One region of the Leucobacter sp. WKLB1 genome, then DNA from elsewhere that is predicted to be linked to it. Evidence: predicted binding sites of a transcription regulator. Region 1 holds the regulator's gene; each other region holds the start of a gene.
What was found. The regulator LexA, encoded in region 1, represses DNA repair genes until DNA is damaged. The targets are predictions, from matches to a motif close to TCGAACANNTGTTCGA.

Region 1 (3,902 bases):
CACCTCGTTCGACCCGTTCGCCGCCCAGAGCTGCTCCGCAGTGAGACCGTGCCCGAGATACCCGGCCAACGCCTCACGCAATTCAGTGAATTCACGATCGGGGTATCGGTTCACGCCAGTCACTGCGTGTGCAAGCGACTGCACGATATCAATGGCGACGTGCTCCGGAATCGTATGCGTATTCTCGTTCACGTTCAGGCTGACAGGAACCGCATCTTGCGGAGCCCCGTAGGGCTCTTTGCCGACGAGGTTGTCGCGGAGAGGAAGGTCACTCAGACTGGTCACCGAACCAGTCTAGAGGCGAGAGTACCTCAGGCTCCGAGTTCGTCGCCCGACACGACCAACGGGCTTTCTGAGTATCGCAGCGGTACAGCGATCGCCTCGCCGGCCTGCACCGACGACTCGTCGAGCTGGTTGAGCTGCACAATCTCCGAGACCAGGTCTCGGGGGTCGGCAGAGGGGTCGAGCTCCGTCGCCAGCGACCAGAGCGAACTCCCCGGCTGCACCACTACGTATTCGAACTGCTGACCATCGGAGCCCTGCGCCGTTGCCATCGCTTCCGGTGCCGCGAAGGCTGCCACCAGGGCGAGCACTCCGGCCACCAGCACCGTCGCGAGCGCGCCGAACACCACACGGCCACGACGGGTCAGTCGCAGCGTCGCAGTTGCCACGCGCGGTGCCGGCATCGTCTCGTGAGTCAGGGTCGCGATTGCGCTCATGATGGTGTCCCTTCGGTCGTGATCGCCACGAACATGCGTCCGTGCGAACATCTGTTTCGAATATATATTCGATGAATCGAAACTTCAAGCCCGTGATCGAAGATATGTTCCGATCTTTTTCGCCGACACTCGAACACGTGTTTGCCCGTGTTCGAATGTCGCGGCTATGGTTTCGTCAACGGCATCACTGAATCAGCCACCACCGACATTCATGGATCGCCGCCGCCAGACAGCCCTCCGGGCTCGAGAAAGGACCGCGATGAGCGACACCGCCGTGCCCCGTTCCACGAAGCCCCTGAGTGAAAAGCAGCAGGCGATCCTCGAGTGCATCGCGCGCTCCGTCGAGAGCCGTGGCTACCCGCCGAGCATGCGCGAGATCGGCGATGCGGTCGGCCTCTCCTCACTCTCCAGCGTGACCCATCAACTCAGCCGCCTCGAGCTGGGCGGCTATATCAGGCGAGATCCGAACCGGCCTCGGGCCCTCGAGATCCTCGTCGAACTCGCTTCGACTGCGAACGCAGTCGCAGACGCGCCGACCCAGCAGGTCGAGGAAGCCGCGTACGTGCCGCTCGTCGGCCAGATTGCGGCAGGCGTTCCCATCACCGCCGACCAGCAAGTCGAAGAGATCGTTCCGCTCCCCCGGCAACTCGTCGGAGACGGCCAGCTCTTCATGCTCCGCGTCGTCGGCGATTCGATGATCGATGCTGCGATCTGCGATGGTGATTTCGTAGTTATTCGACAGCAGCGCGAAGCGGAGAATGGCGACATCGTCGCCGCGATGCTGGATGGCGAGGCCACGGTCAAGGTCTTCCGTCGCCGCGACGGCCACACATGGCTCCTTCCGCGCAATAGCGCATTCGAACCGATTCTCGGCGACCACGCCGAAGTGCTCGGTCGCGTGGTGGCAGTCTTCCGCTCGGTGTAACGCCACAACCGACCCTTGCACCTCACGCCCCGAGGCTCACACTTCGCTCCATGAGGTGTGCGCCTTTTTCGCGCAATTTGATTTGTTGCACCGAGTACATCTAATCTGTTCGCATGTCCAGCATCGCTGCAGCACCTCCGTCCTCCTCCGCATCGCAGTACACCGTCGCCAGATTCGGTACATCACCCCGAGTGGACGTGATCGGCCTCGCGCCAGACTTCGTGGAATATGCCGACGGACTCCGCCTGCAGGCCGCAGCAGCGGAACGCGTGACCCGTGGCACCGATTCCGGCACGCTTCTGCTCCTCGAGCACTCCGCGGTCTACACGGCGGGCCGACGCGCTGACCGCGACGAGTACCCCACCGACGGTACGCCCGTCGTTCCGGTCGACCGCGGCGGCCGGGTCACTTGGCACGGGCCGGGGCAACTCGTTGCGTACCCGATCGTGCGACTGCGTCCGGGAGCCGGCGTGGTCGATCTCGTCCGGTCGCTCGAGACCGCCATTATTGCCACGCTCGACGCGCTCGGCGTTGACGGGTACCGCGTCGAGGGGCGCTCCGGTGTGTGGTGCGACGCGACGACACCGGCCGATCCCCCGACGAAGGTTGCCCAGATCGGCCTGCATGCGCGGGCCGGAGTCATCACGCACGGCCTCGCAATCAACTGCAGCAACGATCTTGCCCCGTTCGCGCAGTTCGTACCGTGCGGCATTCGCGATGCCGGGGTCACCACCATCAGCGCGCTCGCCGGGCGCACGGTGCGGCCGGCCGAAGTCGCCCCGATCCTGCACCCCCTCGTGATCGAGGCAATCGCGGAGCTCGTCGCATGAGCGCGCGTCGCCTCCCTTCGACCGGCCTGCGCCCGGAGCCCGAGGGTCGCAAGCTGCTGCGCATCGAGGCACGCAATGCCGAGACGCCCATCGAGAAAAAGCCCGAGTGGATCAAGACGCGCGCACGGCTGGGGCCCGAGTACCAAGAGGTGCGCAACCTCGTTGCCAGCGAGAAGCTCCACACCGTCTGCCAAGAGGCGGGGTGCCCGAATGTGTTCGAGTGCTGGGAGGATCGCGAAGCGACCTTCCTCATCGGCGGGTCGATCTGCACGCGTCGGTGCGACTTCTGCATGATCACGAGCAGCAAACCGCTGCCGCTCGACCGCGACGAGCCGCGCCGCGTCGCGGAGTCGGTGCGCACCATGGGCCTGAAGTACGCGACGATCACAGGCGTGACGCGCGATGACCTGCCCGATACCGGTGCGTGGTTGTACGCCGAGACGATCCGGCAGATTCACGAACTCAATCCGGGTTCCGGCGTCGAGGTACTCGCCGACGATCTCGGCGGGCGCCCCGAAGATCTGGCGCAGGTCTTCGAAGCCGCTCCGCAGGTGTTCGCGCACAACCTCGAAACCGTTCCGCGCATCTTCCGCAGCATTCGGCCGGGGTTCCGCTATGAGCGCTCACTCGGAGTCATCACGCTCGCCCGGGATGCCGGCATGGTGACGAAGTCCAATCTCATTCTCGGCATGGGCGAGACCCGCGCCGAGATCACCGACACCATGGTCGAGTTGCGCGATGCCGGGTGCGACATCATCACGCTGACGCAATACCTTCGCCCATCGTCGCTACACCACCCGATTGACCGATGGGTGCGGCCAGAAGAGTTCGTCGAACTGCAGCAGGAGGCGGAGTCGCTCGGATTCGACGGGGTACTCGCCGGCCCGCTGGTGCGTTCGTCGTATCGCGCCGGTCGGCTCTGGGCTCAGACGATGCAGGCTCAAGGTCGGCCGGTGCCTGAGGCACTGCGACACTTGACCGAGCGTGCCCCCGCCTCCTACCCGCAGGCGATCGGCGCTTCGGCCGTTGGCTCGGTGTAACACGGGAACGCCTCAAGACAGCGCCGAAACGGGGGTTCCGGGCGCCGTGCTGCAGTCGGCACCCGGAACACACGTCCTAGATCAGATACGGTTCGATCTTCGACGCCATCTCGGCGGTGATGTAGGCGCGCACCCGGGTGCCTGCTTCGACGTACTCGGTCTCGAGCACGCGGTTGCGCTCGTGCAGTTCGGCGACGAGATCTCCGCGATCGTAGGGCACGATGACGGTGACCTCGCGATCCGGAACCGGCAGAGCCGCATCGATGCGCCGCTGCAGCTCCTCGATCCCCTCACCCGTGCGTGCTGACACGAACACGGCATCGGGCACGAGGCCGTGCAGTACCAACCGCTGCGAATCGTCGAGCAGGTCGGCTTTGTTGAAGGCGAC
Region 2 (3,902 bases), 1.5 Mb from region 1:
GACGTGCGCCAGCTCGCGGCGAACCGCGAGTACCACGTGTACGCGGGCACCTGGAAGGGCGTGCCCGTGACGGTTGCCTCGCACGGTGTGGGCGCTGCTGGCGCTGCGGTGTGCTTCGAGGAGCTCGCACGCGGTGGCGTCACCCGCATCGTGCGCTCGGGTACCGCGGGCGGCATTCAGCCCGAGGTCGTCGACGGTGCGATCGTCGTCGCCACCGGTGCCGTGCGCGCCGACGGAGTGAGTCACCAGTTGGTGCCCACCGAGTTCCCGGCCATCGCGACGCCTGAACTCACGATCGCGCTCAAAGCCGCCGCGGCCCAGACCGGGCTCGACGTGCACAGCGGCATCGTGCTCACCGGCGATATGTTCTACCCGAGCGACGTCATCGTCGGGGTCGACCATCACGCCTGGCAGCGCGCCGGCATCGTGGCCGTCGAGATGGAGGCCGCAGCACTCTTCGTGATCGCGTCGCTGCACGGCATCGAGTCGGGGGCCGTCTTCGCGATCGACGGCAACCCGCTCGCCGCGAAAGACGAGGCGATGGACGGATACGACCCCTACCGCGAGATCGTGACGCAGGCCGTCGACGGTGCGCTCACCGCTGCGCTCGACGTGCTGGTGGGGTGAGTATGGGCGACACTGCTGCGGGTGGCGCTGCCGTGAGGACTCCGTTCTCGGCGGTGCTGTTCGACTGCGACGGCGTGCTCGTCGATTCCGAGACGATCACCCAGCGCCTGCTCGCCGAGATGCTGCGCGAACTCGGGTGGGAGATCTCCGAAGCCGAGACGATCCGCACGTTCATCGGGCGCGCGCTCCGCGACGAGTGGGAAGTGATTCTCACCCACACCGGTATTCGCATCACTGAAGACTGGATCGACGAGTTCCACGCTCGTCGCGACGACGCGCTGCGGGTGAGTGTGACTCCCATCGACGGTGTCCCCGAAATGCTGGCCGAGACCACGGATCGCTTCGGCGACCGCATCGCGCTCGCATCCGGGGCAGACCGCGTCAAAATCGACATGCAGCTCGAGGTCACCGGTCTCGGCCGCTGGTTCGGTGACCGCGTGTTCAGCGGCATGGATCAGCCGCGCAGCAAGCCGGCCCCCGATGTGTACCTGGCAGCGGCCGCAGCACTCGGCATCGACGCCTCGACCGCGCTGGTCGTCGAAGACACCGTCGCCGGAGTCACCGCGGGCATCGCCGCAGGAGCGACCGTCTTCGGGTTCTCGCCCGACAGCCCGGTCGCGACCGCACCCGATGCGCTGAGTGCCGCCGGTGCGACGCTCGTGTTCAGCAGCATGTCGGAGCTCGCCGGGCTCGTCGACGGCTGGGGCGCGGCGGAGTAAATGGCCGCTGCCGCGGCAGGGCTCGGCGCCGCACCGTCGGCGTGCCGGCGCCTCGCTGCACCGTCGCGGTTCTGCCGGCGTGCTGGCACCGCACGGCAACGAACGCACCGGTTTCGCGCGAGCGCACCCCGGTGATGGGGGTACGCTCGCACGAAACCGGTGCGTTCGAGGATTCACAGCCCAGGGCTCGACAGCCCGGGGTGTGCGGCCGGGCGGGGAGCCCTACTTCGCTAGGCGATCCGCGAGCGATCGAAAGCGTCGAGGCTGATGCCCTGCGCAAGCACGATCTTGGCCCACTCCTTCGCGGAGTGCAGGCTGTGGTCGCGGTAGTTGCCGCAGCTGACAGCCTCGGTGCCGGGCACGTCGTCCCAGGTCACGCGCTCCACCAGGTCTTCGAGGGAGCTCTTGATCGCCGCGGCGACGGTTTCGGCGCTCGGCTCACCCCACGCGATGAGGTGGAAGCCGGTGCGGCAGCCGAAAGGGGAGATGTCGATCAGTCCGTCGAAGCGGGTGCGCAGCAGCGCGGCAAGCGTGTGCTCGATGGTGTGCAGGCCCGCGGTCGGAATCTCGCCTTCATTCGGCTGCACCAGGCGGATATCGAAGTTCGAGATCGCGTCGCCCTGGGGGCCGCGTTCGACGCCGATGAGGCGCACGTAGGGTGCCAGCACTTTCGTGTGGTCCAGGGAAAAGCTCTCGACTTCGGCAAGCTCGACATCACTCATGCGGCCCAGTGTATCCAGGGGATCCACTGGGCCGCAGAGGTGATGGCGTCGCGTTACGCGGCGCTCGTCAGGGGCAGCGTGCGCGAATCGCTACGCAGCGCGAGCGAGGTCGCGGCGCGTGAGCGCGATACGGGCATGGTCGCCCGTAGTGAGTGGCGAGACGCGAACGTCCCAGCCGGCGCGGTCGAGACGCTTCAGATCGACGCGGGCGTCGCTCAGGCGATCGGTCTCGACCACGTACAGCGTGCGCCCCGAGCTGCGGTAGACGGAGCGGCGCTGCGCCCAGTCGGGCACGAGCATGTCGTTGGCGCCGCTGAGCGAGTGGTACGGGGTGCGCAGCGTCGCGACGGGGCGCGGGGCTGCGGTTTCAGGCATACGGGTATGCGAAGTCATGGTGTTCCTTTCTGACGCACCGTCATGGTGCGTATCCCGCCGAGCATGTCTCGGGGGCGGCCCGTCGGGGCCTCGCGCTGCATCGCGGGGACTGCGTCGGCACAGCCCGATCGAGCCTGCAGCGTCTGTGGAATCTGCGGGATCGATGCGTGAGCGCATCTGCACCGGCCTCATCGGGAGGATCGACCTCGTGTACAGGTCTGCGGTGCGGGTGGGTTTCGCTGCGATTGTCGCGGAGTTGAGGTGATCTCGACGTCCCGTTTCAGGGCGATCACGCGTACGGCTCGCGAACCCGACTCCCCAATATTAGAACAAGGTTTCGAAAAGCGCTAGTGTTGAGTCGAAAATTCCTGATCGACGGGCGTGCATGCGCCGCTGGGAGCGCCGATGTCTGACCTCACCACTCTGCTCGTGTTCGCGCATCGCGACGAGGCTTCGGCCTTCGCCGACGTGCCGCACCTCGTCACCGGGGTGGGCAAGATCAACGCTGCTGTCTCGCTGGCCGCCGAGCTCGCCGCCCGCCCGGTCGACCGGGTGATCGTGCTCGGCACCGCGGGTGTTGTGAGCGATGCGTCGGAATGCCCCTCGCTCGACGAGGTGTACCAAATTGCCGGGGTCGTGCAGCACGACTTCTCGCTGCCCTCGCCCGAGCTCGCCCCGACCGGTGCGGTGATCCTGCCCGCGGAATCGACCGCGGTGATTGCCACCGGCGATGTTTTCGTGCAGAACGACGACCAAAGGGCGACCATCGCCGGGCTCGGCGCGAACCTCGTCGACATGGAGGCCTACGCCTACGCAAGCGTGTGCGCGCGATTCGGGGTCGCGCTGCAGCTCTTCAAAATTCCGTCGGACTTCGCCGATTCGTCAACTACTGATGAGGAGTGGGACACGATTGTCTTCCGCAAGAGCGAGCAGTTGCGCGAGTTCTGGGAGGCGCGACTCGCCTGAGTCTGTCCCGATTCGCAATGCGTACGCGAATCGCATAAGCTCTTCCGCGGTGACGTGTCCGAGCGGCCGAAGGTGCAACTCTCGAAAAGTTGTGTAGGGTAACCCCCTACCGTGGGTTCAAATCCCACCGTCACCGCCACAGAAAACCCCCTCTTCGTGAGGGGGTTTTCGCGTTCTCGGATGGTGCTGCTCACGTGGCAGCTCCGTATTGGTGTCACTTTCTGCGCGAAAACGAGCTTCATTCGCGCAGAAAGTGACACCGATTCGTATGAGGTCGGCAGTGACGGGCCGTGCGGGCCGTGTGCGAGAGGGTCGGAGCGCGCACCATTGGCCTATCTGACATGTGTCAGATAGGCTGAATGCATGGACGCCCGGTCGCTCCGTAGTCGGAGCCAGCTGCGCGCCGCGATCCTCCAGCTGTCGACCGCGACGCCGATCGACGACATCTCCGTCGCCGCAATCTGCCGCGAATCCGGGATCACGCGGGACACCT
Region 3 (3,902 bases), 1.6 Mb from region 1:
ACTCAGAAAGGCACCCGGCTTGATCCAGTCGCCGTCGATGTACGGGTAGTTCTCGGAACCGACGAGGCCGGTCACGGCTTCAGAAACGATGTCGGAGTCGCGCACCGCGGCCTCGGCGGTTTCGGCGATCTCGATGGTGGTGAACTGCGGGTAGTGCAGCTTCACGTAGTCGGCGAACGCCTCGGACGACTCCTTGCGGCGCCCATTGATGCGAATCGTGTCGAGCGTGGGGCGCGCGGTGGTCATGGCGTGCAGGGCGCTCTTGTTCATCGCACCGGGGCCAATGATGCCGAGCGACTTCGCGTTGATCGGTGCGAGCTTCTTCGCCGCCGCACCGGGCACGGCCGCCGTGCGGTACGCGCTCTCGAGGTTGCCCGACATGATGGCGAACGGTGCGCCTGTTTCTTTGTCGTTCAGCACGATGAGGTGGATGGAGCGGGGCAGCCCCTGCTCGCGGTTGTCGATGTTGGATCCGTACCACTTCACCCCGGCGGCGTCGAAGCGGCCGCCGAGATAGGCGGCCATTGCCATGAACCGGCGGTCTGCGGCATCGAGCGGCATTCCGGGGAAGGGCGACGACTGCGGAAAACTGATCTGCGCGCCGTGCGAGTTCGCCGAGTTGCCGGCCATGCGGTAGTCGCCCTTGGCCACCAGCACGAGCACCTCTTCCATGACCTCCATGCAGCGCTCCATGTCTTTGACCCCGGCGGCAATCACCTCGGGCTCGCTGAGGTAGAGCATGTCGATGCGGGTGCTGGGGGTGGTCTGCGTGGTCGGTTCGGTCACGGTGAACTCCTTCGAATCCGGGTCGGTGCAACCCAGAAAAGCCAGGTTTCAGCATCCAGTCAAATACCCTTTTGACCTGGGATTCATACCGTTTCACTCGTAATCAACCGGTAACGGAATGGGAACATTCGCGGCGTATCGTGGCCCCATGGAACTCCGTCAGCTGCGCTACTTCTTAGCGGTATCAGACGAGCTCCATTTCGGCCGCGCGGCCGAACAGCTGCATATGTCGCAGCCCCCGCTGAGCCTCCAGATCTCGCGGCTGGAGCAGGAACTCGGGGTCACGCTCTTCGAGCGCACGACGCGCAGTGTGCGCCTGACCGCAGCCGGCCGGCACCTGCAGGCCCGCGCCCGGGCAGTGCTCGCCGAGCTCGATGAGGTGCGCGGCGAGCTCCGCGACTTCACCGACGGGTTGACCGGCGCGTTGCGCGTCGGTTTCGTGAGCTCCGCGAATTCCACGCTGCTGCCCGGTGTCGCGCGTCGCTTCCGGGCAGAGCGACCCGGGGTGGCCCTCGAGTTGATTCCGCTCACCTCGGGCGAACAACTCGAGCGGTTGCGCGACGGTTCGCTCGACGTGGCCATCGTGCGCGACGAGGCCCCCGGCCTGACCGGTCGCGCAGCATCGGCGATCCGCGCCGAGGTCGTGTACGAGGAGCGTCTCGTCGCCTGCCTGCCGCGCACGCATCCGCTCGCCTCGCAGCGGGAGGTCACTGCCGCAGAAATCAGTACGGTGCCGATGATTGCGTACCCCCGATCGATGATGTCGGGGTTCGTGGATCGCGTCGCCCAGGTTCTCGGCGAGGCGGGCAGCGTCGCCCGTGTCGCCGAGGAAGTCGTGCACCAGGAGACGGCGATCGGCTTCGTCGCCGCCGGGGTCGGCACGAGCATTCTGCCCGAGTCGATCGGCCTCCTCGTGCCCCCGTCGATCGCGACCGTACCGCTCGCGGGCTCCCCGACGACCCAACTGCTGGCCGCCCGACGCGCGCGCAGCGATCAGGGCGCGGCGATCCGCACGTTCCTCTCGTGCCTGCGGGCCTCGGCCGCCGAGCTGCGGGCGCCCGCGGCAGCCGCTGCCTGACAACGGCCGGATCGCCGGGCGCCCACGAGTCCACCCGCTACGGGACGAGCACCGCGCGGCCCTGCACGCGCCCGTGATGCAGGTCGTCGAACGCCTGCACTGCGTCGTCGAGCGAGTAGCGCACCACCTCGACGCCGATCTTGCCGGCGCGAGCGAGCGCGACCGCCTGGCGCATATCCGAGCGGGTGCCGCCGTACGCGCGCTCGATGTTGACGCCCCAGGGCAGCGGCGTACCGCTGCCGGCGACGTAGCTGAACGCACCATCGCCGAGCCCGACGAAGCGGATGGCCCCACCGCCGCGCACGACGGCGAGCGCCAGGTCGACGGTGGGCTGCACGCCCACGAAGTCGAACACGACGTCGGCCCCGACGCCACGGGTCTCCGCGAGAATGCGCGCGGCTGCATCTCCGTCGCTCGGCAGCGCGAGGTCGGCGCCGTGCGATTCGGCGAACGCGAGCTTCGCGGGGTCGGTGTCGAGTGCGATGATGCGCGCGCCGGTTGTCGCGGCCAGAATTTGCAGCGCCATGTGACCGAGGCCGCCGAGCCCGATGGTCACGACGGTGGCGTCACCGGTCATGCGATCACGCACCGTGTTGATGGCGTGCATGGGGGTCAGCGCCGCGTCGGCGAGCGGCGCCGCAGCGACCAGGTCGAGGTCGCCGATCGGGTCGAGGTGGTGCGATTTCACGGCGATGTAGTCGGCCATGCCCCCGGGGCTGCCGATGCCGGGCGACAGCGGCGCGAGAGCCGCGCGCGGGTACACCGTTTCGCACTGATTGTCGCGGCCCGCAAGGCACTCGCGGCACTGCCCGCAGGCGAGAATGAGGGCGACGAGCGCGCGATCCCCCACCTGCCAGCCCCGCACGTCGGCACCGAGCTGCTCGACCGTGCCCGACACCTCGTGGCCGAGCGTGCTGCCGATGAGCGGGTTGTCGTCGCCGAAGCCGATGATCGCGATATCCGAGTGGCAGAGCCCCGCGCCTCCGACCTTCAGCAGCACCTCATCGGGCGCGATCTCGGGCACCGGCTTGTCATGGATCTCGACGGTGTTGTTCCTGACGTACGTTACGGCGCGCATCACCACTCCAGTTCCGGCCGCGGCAGCCCGCGACCTCGCGTTGCAGACAGGCGGAGTCCCCGCCCGCAATCCACGCTAGCCGCCTCTCGCCACGATCTCTAGACTGAGTCCATGACTGCCGCCGAGGCCCCCCAGCGACCCGACGAACGCACTCCGAACCGGGTGCTCGGCGTGCTGCGTCGCACCCGGTTCACCATCGCATTCCTGCTCACCATGCTGGTGGTCGGCATCGCGACCGGCACGCTCTGGCAGCCCACCGTCGATCAGCCCTGGTACCCCGAAGTTGCGACCGGCCTCCCCGCCTTCCAAGAGGGCCGCTGGTGGACGATCTTCACGTCGCCGTTCTTCGTCGATCATCCGCTCGTCTATCTCACACTGCTTCCTCTGCTCGTCGGCGGCCTCAGCTGGGCCGAGTGGCGCTTCGGCGCGCTGCGCACCGCCGGCCTCGCGCTCGGCGGGCACGTGCTCGGCGTGCTGGGCGCCGCGGGCATTCTGCTGCTCGTCTCTCAGACGGGGTGGGTCTGGGCGGTGCGACTGTCGAACGATCTCGACGTCGGCCCGTCGTGCGCGGCGTTCACCGCGCTTGTGTTCGCGATCGCGACGCTCCCGGCCCCCTGGCGCCTGCGCGCCCGCATCGCGATCGGCCTGTGGGTCGGCATCTCGGTGCTCTACCTGGGCGAGCTCTACGATCTCGAGCACGCCGTGGCGATGACGGTGGGCCTGATCGCGAGCGGCTGGCTCCCTGCCTTCCGCCACCCGGCGGGGCGGCCCACGCAGCGCGAGTGGCGCCTCATCGGGCTCTCGGGCCTCATCGCGGTCGGCGTGATCCAGATCATCGACCTCGTTGTTCCATTCGACGGCCCCCTCGGATCGAATCACCCCGCAGCCTCGTTCATCGATGTCGCGATCGACATCGTGGTCATCGCGCTCATCGCCAACGGCATTCGCAAGGGCTATCGC

Region 2: ACZF5Y_RS03940 (phosphorylase family protein) is a predicted target of LexA. The motif match lies at 2,769-2,784, and genes of this name have one in related genera.
Region 3: ACZF5Y_RS01685 (tyramine oxidase subunit B) is a predicted target of LexA. The motif match lies at 846-861, and genes of this name have one in related genera.

Annotation. Positions count from the first base shown of each region.
Region 1 is NZ_AP046115.1:2,310,598-2,314,499, forward strand. Features, by position in the region: gene ACZF5Y_RS10500 (histidinol-phosphate transaminase) at 1-285, opposite strand, end outside; gene ACZF5Y_RS10505 (LysM peptidoglycan-binding domain-containing protein) at 312-719, opposite strand; gene lexA (transcriptional repressor LexA) at 979-1,644, shown strand; gene lipB (lipoyl(octanoyl) transferase LipB) at 1,758-2,474, shown strand; gene lipA (lipoyl synthase) at 2,501-3,514, shown strand; gene hflX (GTPase HflX) at 3,591-3,902, opposite strand, start outside.
Region 2 is NZ_AP046115.1:833,916-837,817, forward strand. Features, by position in the region: gene ACZF5Y_RS03920 (nucleoside phosphorylase) at 1-627, shown strand, start outside; gene ACZF5Y_RS03925 (HAD family hydrolase) at 630-1,346, shown strand; gene ACZF5Y_RS03930 (S-ribosylhomocysteine lyase) at 1,577-2,068, opposite strand; gene ACZF5Y_RS03935 (hypothetical protein) at 2,159-2,443, opposite strand; gene ACZF5Y_RS03940 (phosphorylase family protein) at 2,849-3,409, shown strand; tRNA gene ACZF5Y_RS03945 (tRNA-Ser) at 3,458-3,548, shown strand; gene ACZF5Y_RS03950 (TetR/AcrR family transcriptional regulator) at 3,773-3,902, shown strand, end outside.
Region 3 is NZ_AP046115.1:343,971-347,872, reverse strand. Features, by position in the region: gene ACZF5Y_RS01685 (tyramine oxidase subunit B) at 1-786, opposite strand, end outside; gene ACZF5Y_RS01680 (LysR family transcriptional regulator) at 935-1,864, shown strand; gene ACZF5Y_RS01675 (alcohol dehydrogenase catalytic domain-containing protein) at 1,902-2,942, opposite strand; gene ACZF5Y_RS01670 (bifunctional lysylphosphatidylglycerol flippase/synthetase MprF) at 3,054-3,902, shown strand, end outside.